Regions from separate parts of the Streptomyces sp. NPDC005648 genome, predicted to be linked through region 1. Evidence: riboswitches for the same ligand, from Rfam matches in the RefSeq annotation. Region 1 holds a riboswitch; the other holds the start of a gene.

Evidence for each region. Region 1 has a riboswitch for ZMP and ZTP ahead of ABZT17_RS27085 (bifunctional 5,10-methylenetetrahydrofolate dehydrogenase/5,10-methenyltetrahydrofolate cyclohydrolase). Riboswitches for the same ligand answer to the same signal wherever they lie in the genome.
Region 2: another riboswitch for ZMP and ZTP. It lies ahead of ABZT17_RS02240 (glycine hydroxymethyltransferase); the one in region 1 lies ahead of ABZT17_RS27085 (bifunctional 5,10-methylenetetrahydrofolate dehydrogenase/5,10-methenyltetrahydrofolate cyclohydrolase).

Annotation. Positions count from the first base shown of each region.
Region 1 covers NZ_JBEXCS010000052.1:17,881-27,565, forward strand. The annotation lists gene ABZT17_RS27065 (YncE family protein) at 1-635, opposite strand, end outside; gene ABZT17_RS27070 (TetR/AcrR family transcriptional regulator) at 791-1,462, shown strand; gene ABZT17_RS27075 (glycosyltransferase) at 1,710-2,939, opposite strand; partial or broken gene ABZT17_RS27080 (hypothetical protein) at 3,110-3,577, shown strand; gene ABZT17_RS27085 (bifunctional 5,10-methylenetetrahydrofolate dehydrogenase/5,10-methenyltetrahydrofolate cyclohydrolase) at 3,659-4,507, opposite strand; ZMP/ZTP riboswitch at 4,531-4,614, opposite strand; gene ABZT17_RS27090 (hypothetical protein) at 4,632-5,483, opposite strand; gene ABZT17_RS27095 (MarR family transcriptional regulator) at 5,545-6,066, shown strand; gene ABZT17_RS27100 (nuclear transport factor 2 family protein) at 6,097-6,462, opposite strand; gene ABZT17_RS27105 (hypothetical protein) at 6,597-6,890, shown strand; gene ABZT17_RS27110 (ABC transporter ATP-binding protein) at 7,016-8,770, opposite strand; gene ABZT17_RS27115 (hypothetical protein) at 8,799-9,146, opposite strand; gene ABZT17_RS27120 (transketolase) at 9,153-9,685, shown strand, end outside.
Region 2 covers NZ_JBEXCS010000002.1:196,714-206,398, reverse strand. The annotation lists gene ABZT17_RS02265 (2'-5' RNA ligase family protein) at 1-259, opposite strand, end outside; gene trpS (tryptophan--tRNA ligase) at 397-1,410, opposite strand; gene ABZT17_RS02255 (RNA polymerase sigma factor) at 1,542-2,102, shown strand; gene ABZT17_RS02250 (hypothetical protein) at 2,272-3,111, shown strand; gene ABZT17_RS02245 (hypothetical protein) at 3,209-4,009, shown strand; gene ABZT17_RS02240 (glycine hydroxymethyltransferase) at 4,135-5,583, opposite strand; ZMP/ZTP riboswitch at 5,617-5,705, opposite strand; gene rocD (ornithine--oxo-acid transaminase) at 5,797-7,002, shown strand; gene ABZT17_RS02230 (glutathionylspermidine synthase family protein) at 7,070-8,254, opposite strand; gene ABZT17_RS02225 (hypothetical protein) at 8,262-8,597, opposite strand; gene ABZT17_RS02220 (DMT family transporter) at 8,751-9,590, shown strand.

The DNA.
Region 1 (9,685 bases):
GAGGTGGTGACCTCGCCGATCGCCATGTTCCAGATGTACTTGCCGCCGTTGGTGAAGACGTTCTCGTGGGGCTTGTCACCGGTGTCGAACTCGCCCAGTTCCTTGCCGGTGTTGATGTCCAGGACCTGCACCTTGTTGGCGGTGGAGGCGGACACCGCGACCCTGGTGCCGTCGGGGGAGACGGCCATGTGGTCGGCGCGGTAACCGGCCACCGGGAAACGCCAGTTGATCTTGTCGGTGGCCAGGTCGATGGAGACGACGTCGGCGAAGCTCGGGCGGGAGACGACCACGGACTTGCCGTCCGGGGTGGAGTACATGTCGTCGACGTACTGGTCGTGGCCCTGTCCGACCTCGTTGCGGATCGCCGTGTAGTAGATCCACTTGATCGGGTCGGCGTTGATCTCGGCGATCCGTGCCGCCTTGTCGGGGACGACATTGATCTCACCGACCTTGGCGAAGTCCCCGGAGGACTTCAGGACGGTGGCGGTGCCGTCCCAGTTGTTGCCGACGAACAGCACCTCGCGCAGGGCGGCGGAGGAGTCCGCGGCGGCGCTCGCGGCAGTGGCGGTCGCGGAGACGGTCAGGACGAGGGCGGCGGCTACCGAGCAAAGGTGCCTGGTTCTGGAGGCAGGCATGAGTGCTCTCTCCTCTGTGGGGATGGGGAAGCGGGCAAGGAATCTGAAAACAGACGCGTTCAGACTGTTACTTACTGGAAAGTAAGGAAGGGGCGCCCTTCTCCACAAGACTGCGTACACGACAAAATTGGTGAGGGGGCGACGAGGGAGGTTCAGTGACGGGCAGGCTCAAGGCGCCGACCGGGCGGTACGGCGGCAAGACCGCCGCCGAGCGGCAGGCCGAGCGGCGCAGGAGATTCCTGGACGCCGCGCTGGAGCTGTTCGGCGGCGAGCCCGGCTACCGGGCCACGACCGTCGCGGCGCTGAGTGAGGCCGCGGGCCTGTCGACCAGGCAGTTCTACGAGGAGTTCCGCACCCTCGAGGATGTGCTGGCGGCCCTCCACCTCCAGGTCAACGACTGGGCCGAGGAAGCGGTGCTGGCCGTCTTCGCCGAGTCGCGGGGCCTTCCGCTGGACGAGCGGGTGACCGCGATCTTCCGCGCCTACGCCGCCAATGTCACCAGCGATCCACGCCGGATCCGGATCACCTTCGTCGAGATCATCGGCGTCAGCCCCCGTCTGGAGGAACAGCGGCTGGCCCGTCGCGCCCGCTGGGTGGACCTCATCTGCGCGGAGGCCGCGGAGGCGGCGGCCCGAGGAGAGGCGGCCCCGCGCGACTACCGCCTCGCCGCGGCGGCCTTCATCGGCAGCGTGAACGGGCTCCTGCACGACTGGAGCGCCGGGTGGGTGGACGCCACTCTGGACGAGGTGGTGGAAGAGCTGGTCCAGCAGCTGCTGGGGATTCTGCGGCCGCCGGGGTGGGTGCGGCGGGGCGCCGGGGGTGGCTGAGGCCCGGCGGCCGACGGTGAGGCCCATCGGCTGACGCTGCGCGGGCCGCCGGTGACGGGGAGGCCGGGCGCCGGGGAGGGGGAAGCCGGGCGCCGGGGAGCTGGGCGCCGGAACAGGGGAGGGCTGTCGCGTCTGTAGAGGTCTGCCCGGATACACCCGCCAGCCGCCAGCCGCCAGCCGCCAGCCGCCAGCCGCCACCCGCCAGCCGCCAACCGCCACCCGCAGCTGGTCTCGCCCCGAGGCCCTTCTACCCGCCCAGTCGATCCACCGCGGCCAGCACCCGGGCCACTCCGTCCTCCGCCCGTACCCGCGCCCCCAGCTCCGTCGCGCGGCGCCCGAAGGCCGGATCGCGGGTGGCCCGCATGAGGGCCGAGGCCAGGGTGTCGGTCGTGAGGCGGCGCAGGGGAAGTGCCCGGGGCGCCACGCCCAGGCGCACCAGGCGTGCGGCCCAGAAGCCCTCGTCGAACTGGATCGGGACCGGCACGGAGGGAACGCCGGCGCGTACGCCCGCCGCGGTGGTGCCCGCGCCGGCGTGGTGGACGACCGCGGCCGTGCGGGGGAAGAGGACGGAGTGCGGCACCTCGTCGATGGTCAGCATGTCGTCACCGGACACCTCCAGATCCGCCCAGCCGCGCTGGATCACCCCGCGCAGGCCCGCCCGGCGCAGAGCCCGGACGACCACGGCGCTGAGGCGCGCGGGGTCGGGCACGGTCGCGCTGCCCAGGCCGACGTAGACGGGGGGCGGTCCCGCGTCGAGGAAGTCCCGTAGCCGCGACGGGAGTTGGATGTCGGTGTCGTACGGCCACCAGTAGCCGGTCACCTCCAGGCCGGGCCGCCAGTCGGCGGGCCGTGGCACCACCAGCGAGCTGAAGCCGTACAGTACCGGCCGCCGCTGCCGCTCCCGGGCGCGCCAGGCGGCGGCGGTCCGCACGGGCGGCATGCCCAGCTGCTCCCGTACCCCGGGCATCGCTCCGGCGAAGACCTGCTCCACCGCCAGTCCCACTCCGTGCCCGGCGACCCGGTTGGCCAGCGCCCCCAGTGAACGCACGCCCAGCAAGGGAGGGCCGAACTCCCGCGTGGGGGCGAGTGGTTGGAGGGGGACGTCCAGATACGGCAGGGACAGGCCCTCGGCGATGGTGTGGCCGAGCGGTCCCACCGACCCGGACAGCAGCAGTATGTCGCTCGACCGGGCGGCCGCCACGAGGTCGTCCGTCATCCGCCCCACCAGCGCCCGCGCCATCGCGGACACCCGCATCAGTTTGCCCACGCCGGTCGTGCTGCGGTGCAGGCCGCGCCCCCGCGAGGACTCCAGCTCGGCCCGGGGGTCCACCGGCAGCGGACGGAACCGCACCCCCGACCCCGCCACCAGGGGCTCGAACCGGGCGTGCGTGACCAGGGTGACCTCGTGCCCGGCACGGGCGAGCCCGTGTCCGAGTCCGGTGTAGGGGGCCACGTCACCCCGGGAACCCGCCGTCATGATCGCTACGCGCACGACGGCCAGTATGGCGCCGGGTCGCTCCGCGGGCGAGAACGACCCGTGGGGGAAGGCGACTTCACGCCTGTCACATCCGTTGACTTCGTTCCGTCGGGGGCCTCGCCCTCGCCCTCACGGCGGTCGCCGCCCTCGTCCTCGCGGCGCCGACCCCGGCCCAGGTGGCGGCGACCCGTCAGATACCCGTCCCCACCGCGCCCATGGGCTGGGCGTCCTGGAACAGCTTCGCCGCCAAGATCGACTACAGCGTCATCAAGCAACAGGTCGACGCCTTCGTGGCCGCGGGCCTGCCGGCGGCCAGGGCACCCGCGACAGCGCCGGCAACATCACCGTCGACAACACCGGGCTTCGACTTCGTCAAGGTCGACTGGTGCGGCGGTGACGCCGAGGGCCTCGACGCGGCCACGACCTACCGGTCGATCAGCGACGCCGTCGCGAAGGCCGCGGCCACCACGGGCCGTCCGCTGACCCTCTCCCTCTGCAACTGGGGCAAGCAGAACCCCTGGAACTGGGCGCCGGGCCAGGCCCCGATGCGGCGGACCAGCACCGACATCATCCGTTACGGCAACTCGCCGTCGATGACGAACCTGCTCTCCCACTTCGACCAGACCCACCCGATCAGCAGTACGACCCGACCGCGGCGCCCGCCGACAGCCAGCAGGCCGGCAGGCGGCGCCGCACCCGCCCGCTGGTGGATGCGCTGATCACACCCCGAGCTGCCGGGCGGCGGCGGCGACGGTCTGCTCCAGGAGTGTGGCGATCGTCATCGGACCGACGCCGCCCGGCACCGGAGTGATGAGCGAGGCGCGCTCGACGGCGGAGTCGAAGTCGACGTCGCCGACGTTGCCCGGGTTGTACCCGGCGTCGACCACCACGGCGCCGGGCTTGATGTCCTCGCCCCGGATCAGACGGGGCCGCCCCACCGCGGCGACCACGATGTCCGCCTCGCGCACCACCGAGGACAGGTCCCGGGTGCGGGAGTGGCAGTACGTCACCGTCGCGTCCCGGGCGAGCAGGAGCATGCCGACCGGCTTGCCGAGGATGGCGCTGCGGCCCACGACCACGGCCCGCCTGCCGGACGGGTCGACGTCGTACTCGTCGAGCAGCCGCAGGATTCCGCCGGGCGTGCACGACACGAAGCCCGGCAGCCCGAAGCTCATCGTCGCGAACGAGGCGAAGGTGACGCCGTCGACGTCCTTCTCGGGGGCGATCGCCTCGAACGCGGCCCGCTCGTCGATGTGTTCGCCCATCGGGTGCTGGAGGAGGATGCCGTGCACACCGGGGTCCTCCGACAACTGCCGGAGTTCTCGCACGAGTTCCCCGGTGGTCGTGGCGGCGGGCAGCGCCACGTGCCGGGACTCGATGCCGGCCTTGCGGCAGCGGTTCTGCTTCATCCGCACGTAGGTGACGGAGGCGGGGTCCTCGCCGACCAGCACGGTCGCGAGACAGGGCGCGCTGCCGGTGCGCCCGGTGAGATCGGTGGCGCGCTTGGCGGTGTCCTCCACGATGCGCCTCGCAAGCGCGGTGCCGTCCATGAGCCGGGCCTGAGTCATGATCCACTCCTGGGCTGGTGTGACCGGATCGCCCAGGCGCACGGCATCGACTCTGCGGGGCCGCTCCCCGGTGGTACTCCACCTCAGCGCCAGTCACGGCCCGCCCTCAGCCTAACCCGGGGCGCTACGAGGACCTGGACCCGCTCTCCCGCGCGGGCGCCGTCGGATCGACCCCCGCGAGGAACCCGGTGGCCTGTGCCCGGATGTGCTCGGCGCCGAGGGCCCCGGCCCAGCGGGCGACCTCCTCGGCCCGTGCCCTCGCCCCGGCCTCGTCACCGGCGTCCCGGGTCAGCACCGCGAGGAGCATCTGCTGCGCGAGCGTGCCGGGGACGGCGCCCGCCCGGGCGCCCACCTCCGTGGCGCGGCGCCAGCGGTCCAGGGCGGCCTGGTGGTCACCCCCGTCGTGGTCCTGGTCGCCGAGATGCCGCAGCGCCTCACGGACCAGCGGATCGTCACCGGCCGACTCGCCGGCCCGCAGGGCCGCCTCGTAGTGGGTGCGGGCGGTGGTGCGCTCCGCGAAGAGGTTGTCGGTGATCAGCCCGGTGTACATCTCGGCCCAGCCGCCGCGCGCCTGGTCCGGGGCGCGGTCGCGCAGCGCGTGCGCTCGGTCGCGCAGGCTCCTGAGGGCCTCGGGGTCCCGGCCCCCGGGGCCGAACCGCACCCGCCCGTCACCGCGCAGCAGCCCGTAGTAGTCGTGCTTCAGACGGGTGAAGCCCAGGTCCCAGTCGGCGTCGTCGGACACCTTCCCGGCGGCGGCGAGGCGATCCGTGGCGAGGTCCGTCCTGCGGAACCAGTCGCTCTCCAGGGCGACCTCGGCGGCGGCCCGGGCGAGACGCCCGCGGGCGCTAGCGGGCCCGGCGGCCGTCGTCGCGTCCAGCAGGCGCAGTGCCCGGTCCCACCTTCCCGCCAGTGACAACTCACGTGCCGCGGCCAGGAGTTCGTCGAATTCGACCGTTGCGGTCGTGGTGTTCGTCATGGCAGGGGAAAGTAGTCAGGCAAAAAACTATCCACAAGAAAACTATCGCGGGAGACGGTCAATGGAGGACTCGGTCGACCGGCACGTCGAGGTGTGGTCGAAGGAGCTCGACTGGATGGATCCGGTCAAGGAGCAGATCTTCATGCGGCTGCACATCCTGGCCCGGCACGCCTCACAGACCCGCCGCGCGACGCTGGACGCCGACGGGCTGCGGCACTGGCAGTACAAGGTGCTGCTGACCCTGCGCCGCCTCGGGCCGCCGTACGGCACGAGCCCCTCGCACCTGGCCGACCTCCTCGGACTGACCCGGGGTGCGCTGTCGGCGCGGCTGGGTCCGCTGGAGGAGGCGGGGCTGATCAGCCGGACGCACGAGCACGCCGACCGCAGGCGTGTCCTGGTCCGGCTCACCGACGCAGGACATGCCGCCTTCGAACAGCAGGCGGAGTCGGAGGAAGCGGACGAGACCGCACTGCTCTCAGTACTGACCGAAGCAGAGCGACGGACACTCGCCGACCTGCTGCGGAAGCTGGTCGTGACTGCCGAGTCCGGCCGAGGCGGGCCGAGAAGGTCCAGGTCAGCCTAGAGGTGACCTGGACCCTCCCGGTTCTCCCTCCTACTCGTCCCATGCCTCGATGATGATCTGCTGCGAGATCTTGCCGTCGCGCAGAGTGAGCATCGACTCGGACAGGACACGCATCCCGTCCGGGTACCGGCAGGACTCGCTGTAGGCCGCGTTGTCGCCCTGGACCACACATCCCTCCAGTTTGTGCGTCATGTCGCGGCTGTAGACATCGGTGAGCATCTCGCCGATCTCGTCACGGCCGTGCAGGACCTTGGGGTGACTGGGCGTGGCGTTGCGGTTGACGAGTCGTACCTCGGCGTCGTCCGCGTAGAGAGAAAGCAGTGTCTCCGCAGTTTGTCCTTCGATGCCCCGGCGCAGGGTGTCGGTGTCGAAGGCGGGGCGTGCCGCAGTGCCCATGGTGACCTCCTTCGTCACCTTCGAGACTCCTCCGACCCGGCAGGCTCGGCAAGCGCAGCCGCGGGGATGAGCCTGACGGGTGAGCGGAGCCGCGTGCCCGTGTCCGGCGGGTGCCCGGTGGCGTTGCTGAAGGCATGATCTCAACACGACGTATCGTCGCCGCCGTTGGTCTCGCCGCGGGCCTCACCGGCCTCGCCGCACCGATGGCGGACGCAGCCACCGCGGCTGCCCCGGGCGAGGGCAGGATCAACCCGATCACCACGCTCGACTCCCTCACGGTGAGTGACCTGCCGGAGGCGCACAAGGCCGAGATGCCGCGGCCGTCCGCCCAGCTGCAGCAGCTGAACCGGCTGAACGACCTGAACCAGCTCCACCAGGTCACCGACGTCGCCGCGCCCCTGTACCCGCTGCTCGGAGCCTTCGAGTAGGCCACGTCACCACCGAGGGCCGCCCCGACCGGGCGGCCCTCGGCGCTGTCCCCGGGAGGGGGCAGGCGGCCGACGTCACGCCGGCCGGACGCGGGCCGGGAGCTGCGTGTTCCGCGCGTTCCCCGTCATCCGGCCGTCGCCAGGAACTGCGTGGCCGCGAGTTCCGCGTACAGCGGGTCGGTGGCGACGAGTTCGCGGTGGGTGCCCACGGCGCGTACCCGGCCCGCGTCCATGACCACGATCCGGTCCGCCATCGTCACCGTGGACAGCCGGTGCGCCACGACCAGCACCGTCGTCGTACGCGCGACGTCCGCGACGGTGTCGCGCAACGCCGCCTCGTTCACCGCGTCGAGCTGCGAGGTCGCCTCGTCGAGCAGCAGGAGGCGGGGGCGGCGGAGCAACGCGCGGGCGATGGCGACCCGTTGGCGTTCGCCGCCGGAGAGCTTGGTGCCGCGATGGCCCACCAGGGTCTCCAGCCCCTGGGGCAGCCGGGCGACCAGACCGTCCAGGCGGGTCGTCTTCAGCACACGGGTGATCGCGCCCTCGTCGGCGTCCGGGTTCCCCAGCAGCAGGTTGTCCCGCAGTGAGCCCGACAGGACCGGCGCGTCCTGTTCCACATAGCCGATCGCCGACCGGAGCCGGGGCAGTTCCCAGTCGTCGAGATCGCGGCCGTCCAGGGCGATCGTCCCCGACTCGGGGTCGTAGAACCGCTCGATGAGCGAGAAGACGGTCGTCTTGCCCGCGCCGGACGGGCCGACGAACGCCGTCATGCCCCGCGCGGGCACGGAGAAGGTCACCCCGTGGTGGACGTACGGCAGATCCTCTGCGTACCGGAAACGGACCTCGTCGAAGTCCAGCGCGGCCGGTTCGGCACCCGGGGACGGCAACGGGGCGGGCAGGGCCCGGGGTTCGGAGGGCAGGCTCAGCGCCTCCTGGATACGGGCCAGCGCGGCGGAGCCCGTCTGGTACTGCGTGATCGCGCCGACCACCTGCTGGATCGGGGACATCAGATAGAACACGTACAGCAGGAACGCCACCAGCGTGCCGACCGCGATGGCACCGGTCGCGACCCGTGCCCCGCCCACCGCGAGCACGGTGATGAAGGCGATCTGCATCGCGAGGCCGGCCGTATTGCCCGCCGCCGCAGACCACTTGGCCGCCCGTACGCTCTGCCGCCACGACTCCTCGGCGGCCTCGTGCAGCGTCCGCTCCTCCCGGTGCTCGGCGCCGGACGCCTTCACCGTACGCAGCGCCCCGAGGATCCGCTCCAGCGAGGCCCCCATCACCCCGACCGCGTCCTGTGCCCGCCGGCTGGCCCGGTTGATGCGCGGCACGATCACCCCGAGCACCGTACCCGCCCCGAGGATCACCGCCAGGGTGACCCCGAGCAGCACCGGGTCCACCAGTCCCATCATCACCATGGTCGCGAGCAGGGTGAGCCCGCCCGTCCCCAGACCGACCAGGGAGTCCGTGGTGACCTCGCGCAGAAGCGTGGTGTCCGAGGTGATCCGGGCCATCAGATCGCCGGGCTCGCTGCGGTCGACGGCCGTGATGCGCAGTCTCAGCAGATACGACGACAGCGCCCGCCGTGCGCCGAGCACCACCGACTCCGCGGTGCGCCGCAGCACATACGAACCGAGCCCGCCCAGCGCCGCGTTGGCGATCACGAGCCCCGACATGGCCAGCAACGCGCCCGTGATGGCGCGGTCGTGGGACAGGTCGTCGATCAACCCCCGCGCCACCAGCGGCAGCAGCAGCCCCGCCGCCCCCGTGAGCAGCGACAGCAGGGCCCCGGACAGCAGGGCCCAGCGGTGCGGGCGTACGTAGCCGAGGAGCAGCCGCCAGGCGGGTGGCGCGGTCTCGGTGTCTGCGATGCTCACGGCGCTCCTCGGGAGACGTACGGAGCATTCAGGCTACGTCGGCCGCCGTCCGCGGGGCCTGCCGGTCCCGGGCCATGGACAGTGTGAGCGGCCGGACGGCGCGGGCGGGCAGACAGCCGTCGAGCATGCCGGTCAGGACCTCGCCGGGACCGAGTTCGAGGTAGGCGGTGACGCCGTCGCGGTGCATCCGCGCGACCGCGTCCGCGAACCGGACCGGTGCGCGCATCGCCCGGACCCACGCCTCGGGGGAGGCGGCCTCCGCTTTGACCGGCCCGGCGGTGGTGTCGGAGAGCAGGGGCAGGCGCGGTGGCCGCAGATCCAGCGTTTTCTTCCCGGGTTCAAAGAATTTCCGCCCCCAGGAGGCCCTTTCACGCAATCCGAGATGCTGGCGGCCGTCGCCGGAACCGTCCCCGAGTCGCGGGCGGCCGGCGCCCTCCTCGTCGGTTACGGAGCCGCGCGGGAACTGGCCAGGTTCGCCGCCGACCCCCGCTGGCGCGTCCAGGTGCCCGGCCATCCCGCCGAGGTCCGCCGGGTGATCCTGGACGCCGTCCGTCGCGGCGACCGGACCTATGTCCATGTGACCGACCGCTCCAACGCCGAACCACGGGACGCCACCGAGGGCTTCACCCTCGTACGGCAGGGCCGCGAAGGGGTCGTCCTCGCCGTCGGCGCCACCCCCGACCCCGTCCTGAGCGCCACCACAGGCCTCGACCTGACCATCCTCTACGGCGCCACCATCAGGCCCTACGACGAGATCGGCCTGCGCACCCCCGTCCTCGCCGCGGACCACGCCGACGTGGTGCTGGTCGAGCCGGGAGAGCCCGGCACCTCGGCCCGCCAGGTCGCCGAGACCCTGGTGCACGTGCCGCACCGGCTGCTCGCCCTCGGGGAGCCGGACGCGACCGGCGAGCAGGC
Region 2 (9,685 bases), on a different contig from region 1:
ACACGACGGGCGACAGGGGCCGGAAGGTGCCGGTGCCGCAGAGGCGCATCGGGAAGGGCCGGCCGGCCGCGGCGACCTCGGTCAGATGCGCCTCGACGGCGGGCAGGTCGGCGCCGTCGACCTCGGTCGGCGGCAGCAGGGTGACATGCGTGGGGATACCGTGAGCCGCGGCGTCGCCGAAGCCCGCGCGCAGCTGCTGGAGCTGGCTGCCGTGTGGCTCCGGGACCGCGATCGACACGCCGATCGTTACGGTCCCCACGTCGTCTCCTGTCGTCGTGACGGGTTGGTCTGTCAGCCGTCGGCTATCGACTCTACGGCCACGGCTGTGTTGCGGGCAGGCGCAACCGTAGTGATGTGCAGCGCTCTGCCGGTGGTACGTGTGTTCAGTGGTGTACGTCAGTGCTTGGCGGGCAGGAAGCCGACCTTGTCGTACGCCTGGGAGAGCGTCTCCGCCGCGACGGCGCGTGCCTTCTCCGCGCCCTTGGCCAGGATCGAGTCCAGCGTCTCCGAGTCGTCCAGGTACTGCTGGGTGCGCTCCTTGAAGGGCGTCACGAACTCGACCATGACCTCGGCGAGATCCGTCTTGAGGGCGCCGTACATCTTGCCCTCGTACTCCTGCTCCAGCTCGGCGATCGACTTGCCGGTGAGGGTCGAGTAGATGGTGAGCAGGTTGCTGACGCCCGGCTTGTTCTCGGCGTCGTAGCGGATGACGGTGTCGGTGTCGGTGACGGCGCTCTTGACCTTCTTGGCGGTGGCCTTCGGGTCGTCGAGGAGGTTGATGAGGCCCTTCGGCGTGGACGCCGACTTGCTCATCTTGATCGACGGGTCCTGCAGGTCGTAGATCTTCGCCGTCTCCTTGAGGATGTACGGCTTCGGGATCGTGAAGGTGTCGCCGTACCGGCCGTTGAAGCGGGTGGCGAGGTCGCGGGTCAGCTCGACGTGCTGGCGCTGGTCCTCGCCGACGGGGACCTCGTGGGCCTGGTAGAGCAGGATGTCGGCGACCTGGAGGATCGGGTACGTGAACAGGCCGACGGACGCGCGGTCGGCGCCCTGCTTGGCGGACTTGTCCTTGAACTGGGTCATACGGCTCGCCTCGCCGAAGCCGGTGAGGCAGTTCATGACCCAGGCGAGCTGGGCGTGCTCGGGGACATGGCTCTGGACGAACAGCGTGCAGCGCTCGGGGTCGAGACCGGCCGCGAGGAGCTGGGCGGCGGCGAGCCGGGTGTTGGCCCGCAGCTCGGCGGGGTCCTGCGGGATCGTGATCGCGTGCAGGTCGACGACCATGTAGAACGCGTCGTGGGTCTCCTGCAGGGCCACCCACTGACGGACGGCGCCGAGGTAGTTGCCGAGGTGGAACGAGCCTGCGGTGGGCTGGATTCCGGAGAGCACGCGGGGTCGATCAGAGGTCATGTTCACCATTCTCTCAGGTGTCGGGGCCCGATCCGGAACTGGTCGGAAACAGATGGGAACCGATCCGTCTTCCGCGGTGTAACAAGAGTGTGAGAACGCGGGAGGGGGGCCGCATCGTCGATGAGGCCGCGGTGATCGCCCGCGTGCGCGCCGGAGATCCGGAGGCGTACGCGGAGCTGGTGCGGGCCCATACGGGCATCGCGCTCAGGGCGGCCGCGGCGCTCGGGGCGGGTGCGGACGCGGAGGACGTGGTGCAGCAGGCCTTCGTGAAGGCGTACTGCGCGCTGGGCAGGTTCCGGGACGGCTCGGCCTTCAAGCCGTGGCTGCTGTCGATCGTCGCCAATGAGACGAGGAACACAGTGCGCACGGCGGCGCGGCAGCGCACGCTCGCCGGCCGGGAGGCGGCGTTCGCGGAGGCGGAGCCGCTGATACCGGATTCGGCGGACCCGGCGGTGGCGACGCTGGAGACGGAGCGCCGGGCAGCGCTGCTGTGTGCTCTGGAGAAGCTGAGCGAGGAGCACCGCCTGGTCGTCACCTACCGCTTTCTGCTGGAGATGGACGAGTCGGAGACGGCCCAGGCCCTGGGCTGGCCGCGCGGCACGGTCAAGTCCCGGCTGAACCGCGCGCTGCGCAAGATGGGCCGGCTGCTGCCGGATTTCGAGCCTCGGGAAGGGGGTGACGGCAGTGAGTGAGGGACGGGACGCGTACGGCGGCGAGGGCGGCCGTCCTGGCGGCACGGGTCGCCAGGACCCCCGCGGGCGTGGCGGTGACCGCGGTCCGGGATCGGGTTCTGGTGGGGGTCCGCAGGAGCGTGCCCGTGAGCGGACGCAGGAAGGCGGCGCCTCCCGGCTGCCGGACGAGCTGCGCGCGCTCGGCCGGTCGCTGGACGCGCCGGAGGTCGACGGTGCCGGCTCCCTCGGCTCCGAGACGATGGTGGAGCGGGTACTGGGACAGATACTCGCCGAACATCTCGCGGTGCCGGTGGCCGAGCCCCGGGGCCCGCGCGAGCGGCTGCGCGCGGTGCGGCGCTGGGCGCGGCTGAGATGGCGCTCGCTGAGCGTGACGCTGTGTGGGCTGCTGACGGTCCTCGCGCTCACGCCGCCGGTGCGGGCTGCGGTCATGGACTGGTTCGACTTCGGCTTCGGCGGGGTCGAGGTGCGCTACGACCCCTCGGCCGTGCCCTCGCCGGGTGCCGAGGTGCCCGGCTGCGGCAGGTCGGTGTCGCTCGGCCAGGCCGGGCACCGGGCCGGGTTCGAGCCACTGGTGCCGGACGGGCTCGGCGCTCCCGACACGGTGGCGGTGACGGACGAGCCGCGGGGCCGCTTCTTGGTCAGCCTGTGCTGGCGGGAGAGCGGCCGTACGGTGCGGCTGGACGAGTTCCCCGAGCGGCTCGACCCCGCTTTCACCAAGACCCTGCGGGAACAGCCGGAGTGGATCCCGCTGGGTGGGAGCCCGTCGGCCGGCGGTGTGCGGGACTACGCGCTGTGGTTCCCGCGTCCGCATCTGCTGGGTTTCTGGCTGGTCGACACGGACGGGAACCGTTTCACACGCGAGGAGCGGACCGCCGGGCCGACGCTGCTGTGGACCCGTCGGTCGGGCGGGGAGGACGTGACGCTGCGGCTGGAGGGCGTCGCGTCGAAGGATCGTGCGGTGGGGATCGCGAACTCCCTCGAGAAGCCGTCCGGGAAGCCCTCGAAATAGTCGGCGGAGGGTGGGAACCCCCGCGGCTCGGGCGGTGTACCAGAAGTGACACGCGGCTCGCGGGAGGGCCGCAGGGGATCGACCGGTGGGGGAAGAGATGCGTGGACTGAGGAGCAGGTCTCGTGAACTGGGCGCGCTGTCGGGGGCGTTGACCGTGACGCTCGGGCTGGTGGTGTGCGGTGCGTCCTCGGCTTCGGCCGGCGAAGATGAGGCAGCGTCGGGGGTGCGGGCCCAGGGTCCGGATGTCCCCGACGTGGCGATGATCGTCGCCGGTGGCACCGGTCAGACGGAGGTGGTGCGGTCCGGACAGCCCGCCTTCGCCCGTCTGCGACACCTGCTGCGGCCCGCATACACGGGGACCGAGCGCGGACCGCAGGCCTGGACCGACGGCCGCTGCCCGCCCGTGGCCATCACCGTGGTCTGGGGGCTGACAGGCGTCGGAGGCTGGCCGCAGACGGACCGGGCACCGGGTGGGGACGTGGCCGTCGAACGACAGGACCAGCTGTTCGTGGCGGGCGACGGCACCCCCTGGATACGGACCGATCCAGCACCCGCCGTCCAGGACGACGACATCCGCTGGCATCGGGCACCGCGCTCGGTGTTCGTGCAGTTGGAGAGGGAGAAGGTGCTCAGCCGGAAGGTGCTCAGCGGGCTGGGCGACGGGGCGAGCGGTGCCCAGCCAGGCGCGGACGGCACCTCCGGGGGCGGGACCACCTCGCAGAGGCTCACCGTCGGTGAGGCCGGTCATGATCGGGGAAGTGTCTGGTGGGCGGTTCCCGGGCTGGCCGTAGGACTCGCGGCCGGGGCCGGGGGCACGTCCCTGATACGCCGCGCGGCGGCCCGGCAAGGTGCCGGACCGCCGCGGGAGGAGCCACGCCAGGAACTCATCGACCTCTGAGCCGGTCGCTCACCGGTCTGGGAAGCCGCCTGCCTCAGCCAGCCATCGATCTTCGTGAGTCACCGGTCTTTGACAACTCAAGAGTGGATGTTCGCCCAAGGGGGCGTCAGCCCGGGAGACGGCCTTCAGCCCAGGTCGATCTCCGGGTACAGCGGGAAGCCGGCCACCAGGTCCGTCGCGCGGCGGGCGATCTCGTCCGCGATCTTCGCGTCGAGGACGTGCTGGGCCTTGGAGGGGGCTCCCGACTTGGTGGTGCCCGGCTCGGCGGTGGTCAGGACGCGGTCGATCAGGCCCGCCACCTCGTCCATCTCCGCCGTGCCCAGACCGCGCGTGGTCAGGGCGGGGGTGCCGATGCGGATGCCGGAGGTGTACCAGGCACCGTTCGGGTCGGCGGGGATGGCGTTGCGGTTGGTGACGATGCCGGACTCGAGGAGCGCGGCCTCGGCCTGGCGGCCGGTGAGGCCGTAGGAGGTGGCGACGTCGATCAGGTTCAGGTGGTTGTCCGTGCCGCCGGTGACCAGGGTCGCACCCCGGCGCATCAGGCCCTCCGCCAGCGCCCGCGAGTTGTCCACGATGCGCTGGGCGTAGTCCTGGAAGGAGGGCTGACGCGCCTCGGCCAGGGCGACGGCCTTGGCGGCCATGACGTGCGGGAGCGGACCGCCGAGGACCATCGGGCAGCCGCGGTCGACCTGGTCCTTGAGGGAGTCGTCGCACAGGACCATGCCGCCGCGCGGGCCGCGCAGCGACTTGTGGGTGGTGGTGGTGACGATCTGGGCGTGCGGCACCGGGTCGAAGTCGCCGGTCAGCACCTTGCCCGCGACCAGGCCGGCGAAGTGCGCCATGTCCACCATCAGGGTCGCCCCGACCTCGTCGGCGATCTCACGCATGATGCGGAAGTTCACCAGGCGCGGGTAGGCGGAGTAGCCGGCGACGATGATCAGCGGCTTGAACTCGCGGGCGGAGACCCGCAGCGCCTCGTAGTCGATGAGGCCGGTCGCCGGGTCGGTGCCGTAGGAGCGCTGGTCGAACATCTTGCCCGAGATGTTCGGACGGAAGCCGTGGGTGAGGTGACCGCCGGCGTCCAGGGACATGCCGAGCATGCGCTGGTTGCCGAAGGCCTGGCGGAGCTCGGCCCAGTCGGCGTCGGTGAGGTCGTTGACTTGGCGGGCGCCGGCCTTCTCCAGGAAGGGGACCTCCACGCGGTCGGCGAGTACGGCCCAGAACGCCACGAGGTTGGCGTCGATGCCGGAGTGCGGCTGGACGTAGGCGTGGCGGGCGCCGAAGAGCTCCTTGGCGTGCTCGGCGGCGAGGGACTCGACGGTGTCGACGTTGCGACAGCCGGCGTAGAAACGACGGCCGACGGTGCCCTCGGCGTACTTGTCGCTGAACCAGTTGCCCATTGCGAGGAGGGTGGCCGGGGAGGCGTAGTTCTCCGAGGCGATCAGCTTGAGCATCTCGCGCTGGTCGGCGACCTCCTGGCCGATGGCGTCCGCCACGCGTGGCTCGACGGCGCGGATCACATCGAGGGCGGCGCGGAAGGCGGTGGACTCGGTGGAGAGGGACTCGGCTGACATGAGGGACCTCCGGACGTTGGCGTTCAGCGTTCACGGTACGGCCCAGGCGCACGGCACTGTCTCTGCTCGGGCCGCTCCCCGATGGTCGGTCCCATCCCAGCGCGCCAGTCACGGCCCGTCGGTCAGCCTACCGGGCCCGCTCAACGGGGCAGGGCCCGCGTCCACCATGCGAGCGACGATAGGAACAGGGGGATCCTCACCCCGGGAGGCGCCGTGACCGCGATGGAAAACCTGATCGCCGCCGCCGACGCGCACAGTGCGCACACCTATCACCCGCTGCCCGTGGTCGTCGCCACCGCCGACGGCGCCTGGATGACGGACGTGGAGGGGAGGCGGTATCTGGACCTGCTGGCCGGTTACTCGGCCCTCAACTTCGGCCACCGCAACCGACGGCTGGTGGCGGCGGCGAAGGCGCAGCTGGACCGGGTGACGCTGACGTCGCGGGCGTTCCACCACGACCGGTTCGCGGCGTTCTGCTCCGAGCTCGCCGAGCTGTGCGGGATGGAGATGGTGCTGCCGATGAACACGGGCGCGGAGGCGGTGGAGACCGCGGTGAAGACGGCCCGGAAGTGGGGGTACAAGGTCAAGGGCGTACCCGCGGAGATGGCGAAGATCGTGGTCGCCGGGAACAACTTCCATGGGCGTACGACGACGCTGATCAGCTTCTCCACGGACTCGGACGCGCGCGCGGACTTCGGGCCGTACACACCGGGCTTCGAGATCGTGCCGTACGGCGATCTGACGGCGATGCGTTCGGCGGTCACGGAGAACACGGTGGCCGTGCTGCTGGAGCCGATCCAGGGCGAGGCGGGAGTGCTGGTGCCGCCGGGCGGTTATCTGCCGGCGGTGCGGGAGCTGACCCGGGAGCGGGAGGTCCTGTTCGTCGCGGACGAGATCCAGTCGGGGCTGGGGCGGACGGGAAGGACCTTCGCATGCGAGCACGAGGACGTGGTGCCCGATGTGTATGTGCTCGGCAAGGCGCTGGGCGGCGGGATCGTCCCGGTGTCGGCGGTGGTGTCGAGTGCCGCCGTGCTCGGGGTGTTCCTTCCCGGGGAACACGGGTCCACCTTCGGCGGCAATCCCCTGGCCTGCGCGGTGGCCCTGGAGGTGATCGCGATGCTGCGGACGGGTGAGTTCCAGGCGCGGGCGGCGGAGCTCGGGGCGCATCTGCACCGGGGGTTGCGGGGGCTGGCCGATGCGGGGCGGGTCACGGCGGTCCGGGGGCGCGGGCTGTGGGCGGGGGTCGACATCCATCCGCGGTACGGCACGGGACGGGAGGTGTCCGAGAAGCTGATGGACCGCGGAGTGCTGGTGAAGGACACCCACGGCCCGACGATCCGCCTCGCACCGCCCCTCGTCGTCGAAAAGGAGGATCTGGACTGGGGACTGACCCAACTGCGGGCTGTACTGGACCTTTAGCCACCACCACCGCGCGCCAGGGGACCACCGGCCGCCGTGCGCCAAGGGGACACTCAGGAACCGCGCGTCACCGGATCAGATGCGGCAGGAAGCGTGCGTACTCGTCCGTGACCAGCCCGGAGGATTCTCGGATGCCCAGGCCCGCCGACTCGTTCTCGACCACCCACGCGCCGAGCACGACGCGGTTGCCGTCGAAGTCGGGCAGCGGGGCCAACCCCTGGTAGCAGCAGGCCTCTTCGCGCGGGACCGGGTCGCTGCCGGGCTCATGGACGGTGACGCCGGCTCCCTCGCGGCCCAGCAGGGGCTTGGCGACGTAACCGGTGGTCGAGGCGAGCTCGCGGGGACCGTCCAGATAGGCGGGGAGAAGGTTGGGATGGCCCGGGTACAGCTCCCAGAGGACGGCGAGCAGCGCCTTGTTGCTGAGCAGCATCTTCCAGGCGGGCTCGATCCACAGGGTGGTGCCGGTGCCGCCGCCGTTGTCGAGGGTGTCGAGGACATGGCCGGCGAAGCGGTCGGTGGTGAGCCACTCCCACGGGTACAGCTTGAAGCAGCTGCGGATGAAGCGGAGTTGGCTGTCGACGAAGCGGCCGGAGAGACGGTCCCAGCCGATCTCCTCCATGGAGATCCAGTCGGTGTCCAGACCCGCCTGTTCGGCGGTCTCCTTCAGATAGGCGACGGTCATCAGGTCCTCGCCGAGTTCGTCGTCCGAGGAGTGCGCGAAGTAGAGGGGACTGCCCGGCGGGAGGAGGGTGGCCTGTCGCTTCCAGGCGGCGACGAGGCGTTCGTGGAGGGAGTTCCACTGGTCGGCGCCCGGGAAGCGGTCCTCCATCCAGAACCACTGGGGGGAGGCGGCCTCGACCAGGGAGGTCGGGGTGTCGGCGTTGTACTCCAGGAGCTTCGCCGGGCCCGTGCCGTCGTGGCGGAGGTCGAAGCGGCCGTAGAGGGAGGGGAGTTCGGCGCGACGCTGCCAGGCCTCGGCGACCGCCTGGGCCACGCGCGGGTCGGTGATGCCCAGGTCGGAGAAGCGGTCGCCCGTGACGATGTGCTCGGCGGCGGCCAGGCACATGCGGTGGAGTTCCTCGACGGTCTCCTCCAGTGCCTCGACCTCGTCAAGGGTGAAGGAGTAGTAGGCGCTCTCGTCCCAGTAGGGGCGCAGGGAGCCGTCGGGGTGACGGGTCAGGGGGTAGACGAGGCCCTGCTCCTCGACGGTCCGCTGCCAGCCGGGGCGGGGGGTGAGGGTGTGTCGCCGCATGGGTGGTTCAGCCGCCGGAACTGCCCTTGCCGCCGCCGAAACCGCCCCGGGAGACCCCGTGGCCGGAACCGCCGGAGGACTTGCCGGGCTTGCTGAAGGAACCGCCGTCGACCCAGCCGTCCTCCTTCTTGCCCTGGTAGTACCAGATGCCGTGGACGGAGGTGCTGCTGGACTTGCAGTTCTTGTCGGCGACGACCTTGTAGCCCTTGGTCAGGTTGTAGCTGTCGCGGTCCACGCAGCGCTTGTCGGGTTCGGAGGAGCAGGCGGTGAGGGCGGCGGCGAGAAGGCCCATGCCGCCGAGTACGACCGTGCCCGAGCGTAGTTGTCGGCGTGCGTCCGCCATCTTCTTGTCTCCCCGTTCGCTGTGGCTGTCCCGCGTGGCTGGCCCGTGGCCGTCCGGCTTGTTCGGACCACAGCCTAAAGAGAGGTAAGAGCGCGGCTCCCGGCGCCCCCGCCCAACGAGCCTCTCCCCTACAGTCACTTTGTGATCTTTGGGATGGTGTGCGCTCTCGGTGCGGCGGTCTGCTTCGGTACGGCGACGGTGTTGCAGGCGGTGGCCGCGCGGGCGGCGACCGAGGGAGGCGGCGGGGAGGCGGCGCTGCTGCTGCGGGCGCTGCGGCAGTGGCGGTACATGGCCGGGCTCGCCCTGGACGGGCTGGGGTTCCTGCTGCAGATCGTGGCGCTGCGGTCGATCCCCATCTACGCGGTGGCCGCTGCCCTCGCCTCCAGCCTGGCGGTGACGGGCGTGGTCGCGGCCCGGCTGCTGCATGTGCGGCTCAGCGGGGTGGAGTGGGGCGCGGTGGGGGTCGTGTGCGCCGGGCTGGCGATGCTGGGGCTGGCGTCGGGGGCCGAGGGGGATCGCGCCGGGTCGGCGGCGTTGAAGTGGGCGATGCTCGCGGTCGCCGTCGCGGTGCTGCTGCTCGGGCTGCTCGGTGGGCGGTGGTCCGGGCGGGGGCGGGCGCTGGTGCTCGGGCTGGGAGCCGGGTTCGGGTTCGGGGTGGTGGAGGTGTCGGTGCGGCTGATCGACACACTCGCCCCGTCGCATCTGCTCACCAACCCGGCGACGTACGCCCTGCTCATCGGTGGAGGCGCCGCCTTCCTACTGCTGACCTCGGCGCTGCAGCGCGGCTCGGTGACCACGGCGACCGCCGGCATGGTGATCGGCGAGACGATCGGGCCGGCCGCGGTGGGGGTGGTATGGCTCGGGGACCGTACCCGGGAGGGCCTGACCTGGCTCGCGGTGCTGGGCTTCATGATCGCGGTGGCGGGGGCGCTGGCGCTGGCACGGTTCGGGGAGGCGCCGGTGGAGGGGGAGACATCGGTGGAGCCGGCGTGACGACTCGGCGCCCCGCAACGCTCGGTCCTTTGGCGACCGTCGCGGCGGCCACGCAGCGCGGGCCGGTCCCGGCGGGCTTCTCGGGCCCACCTCAC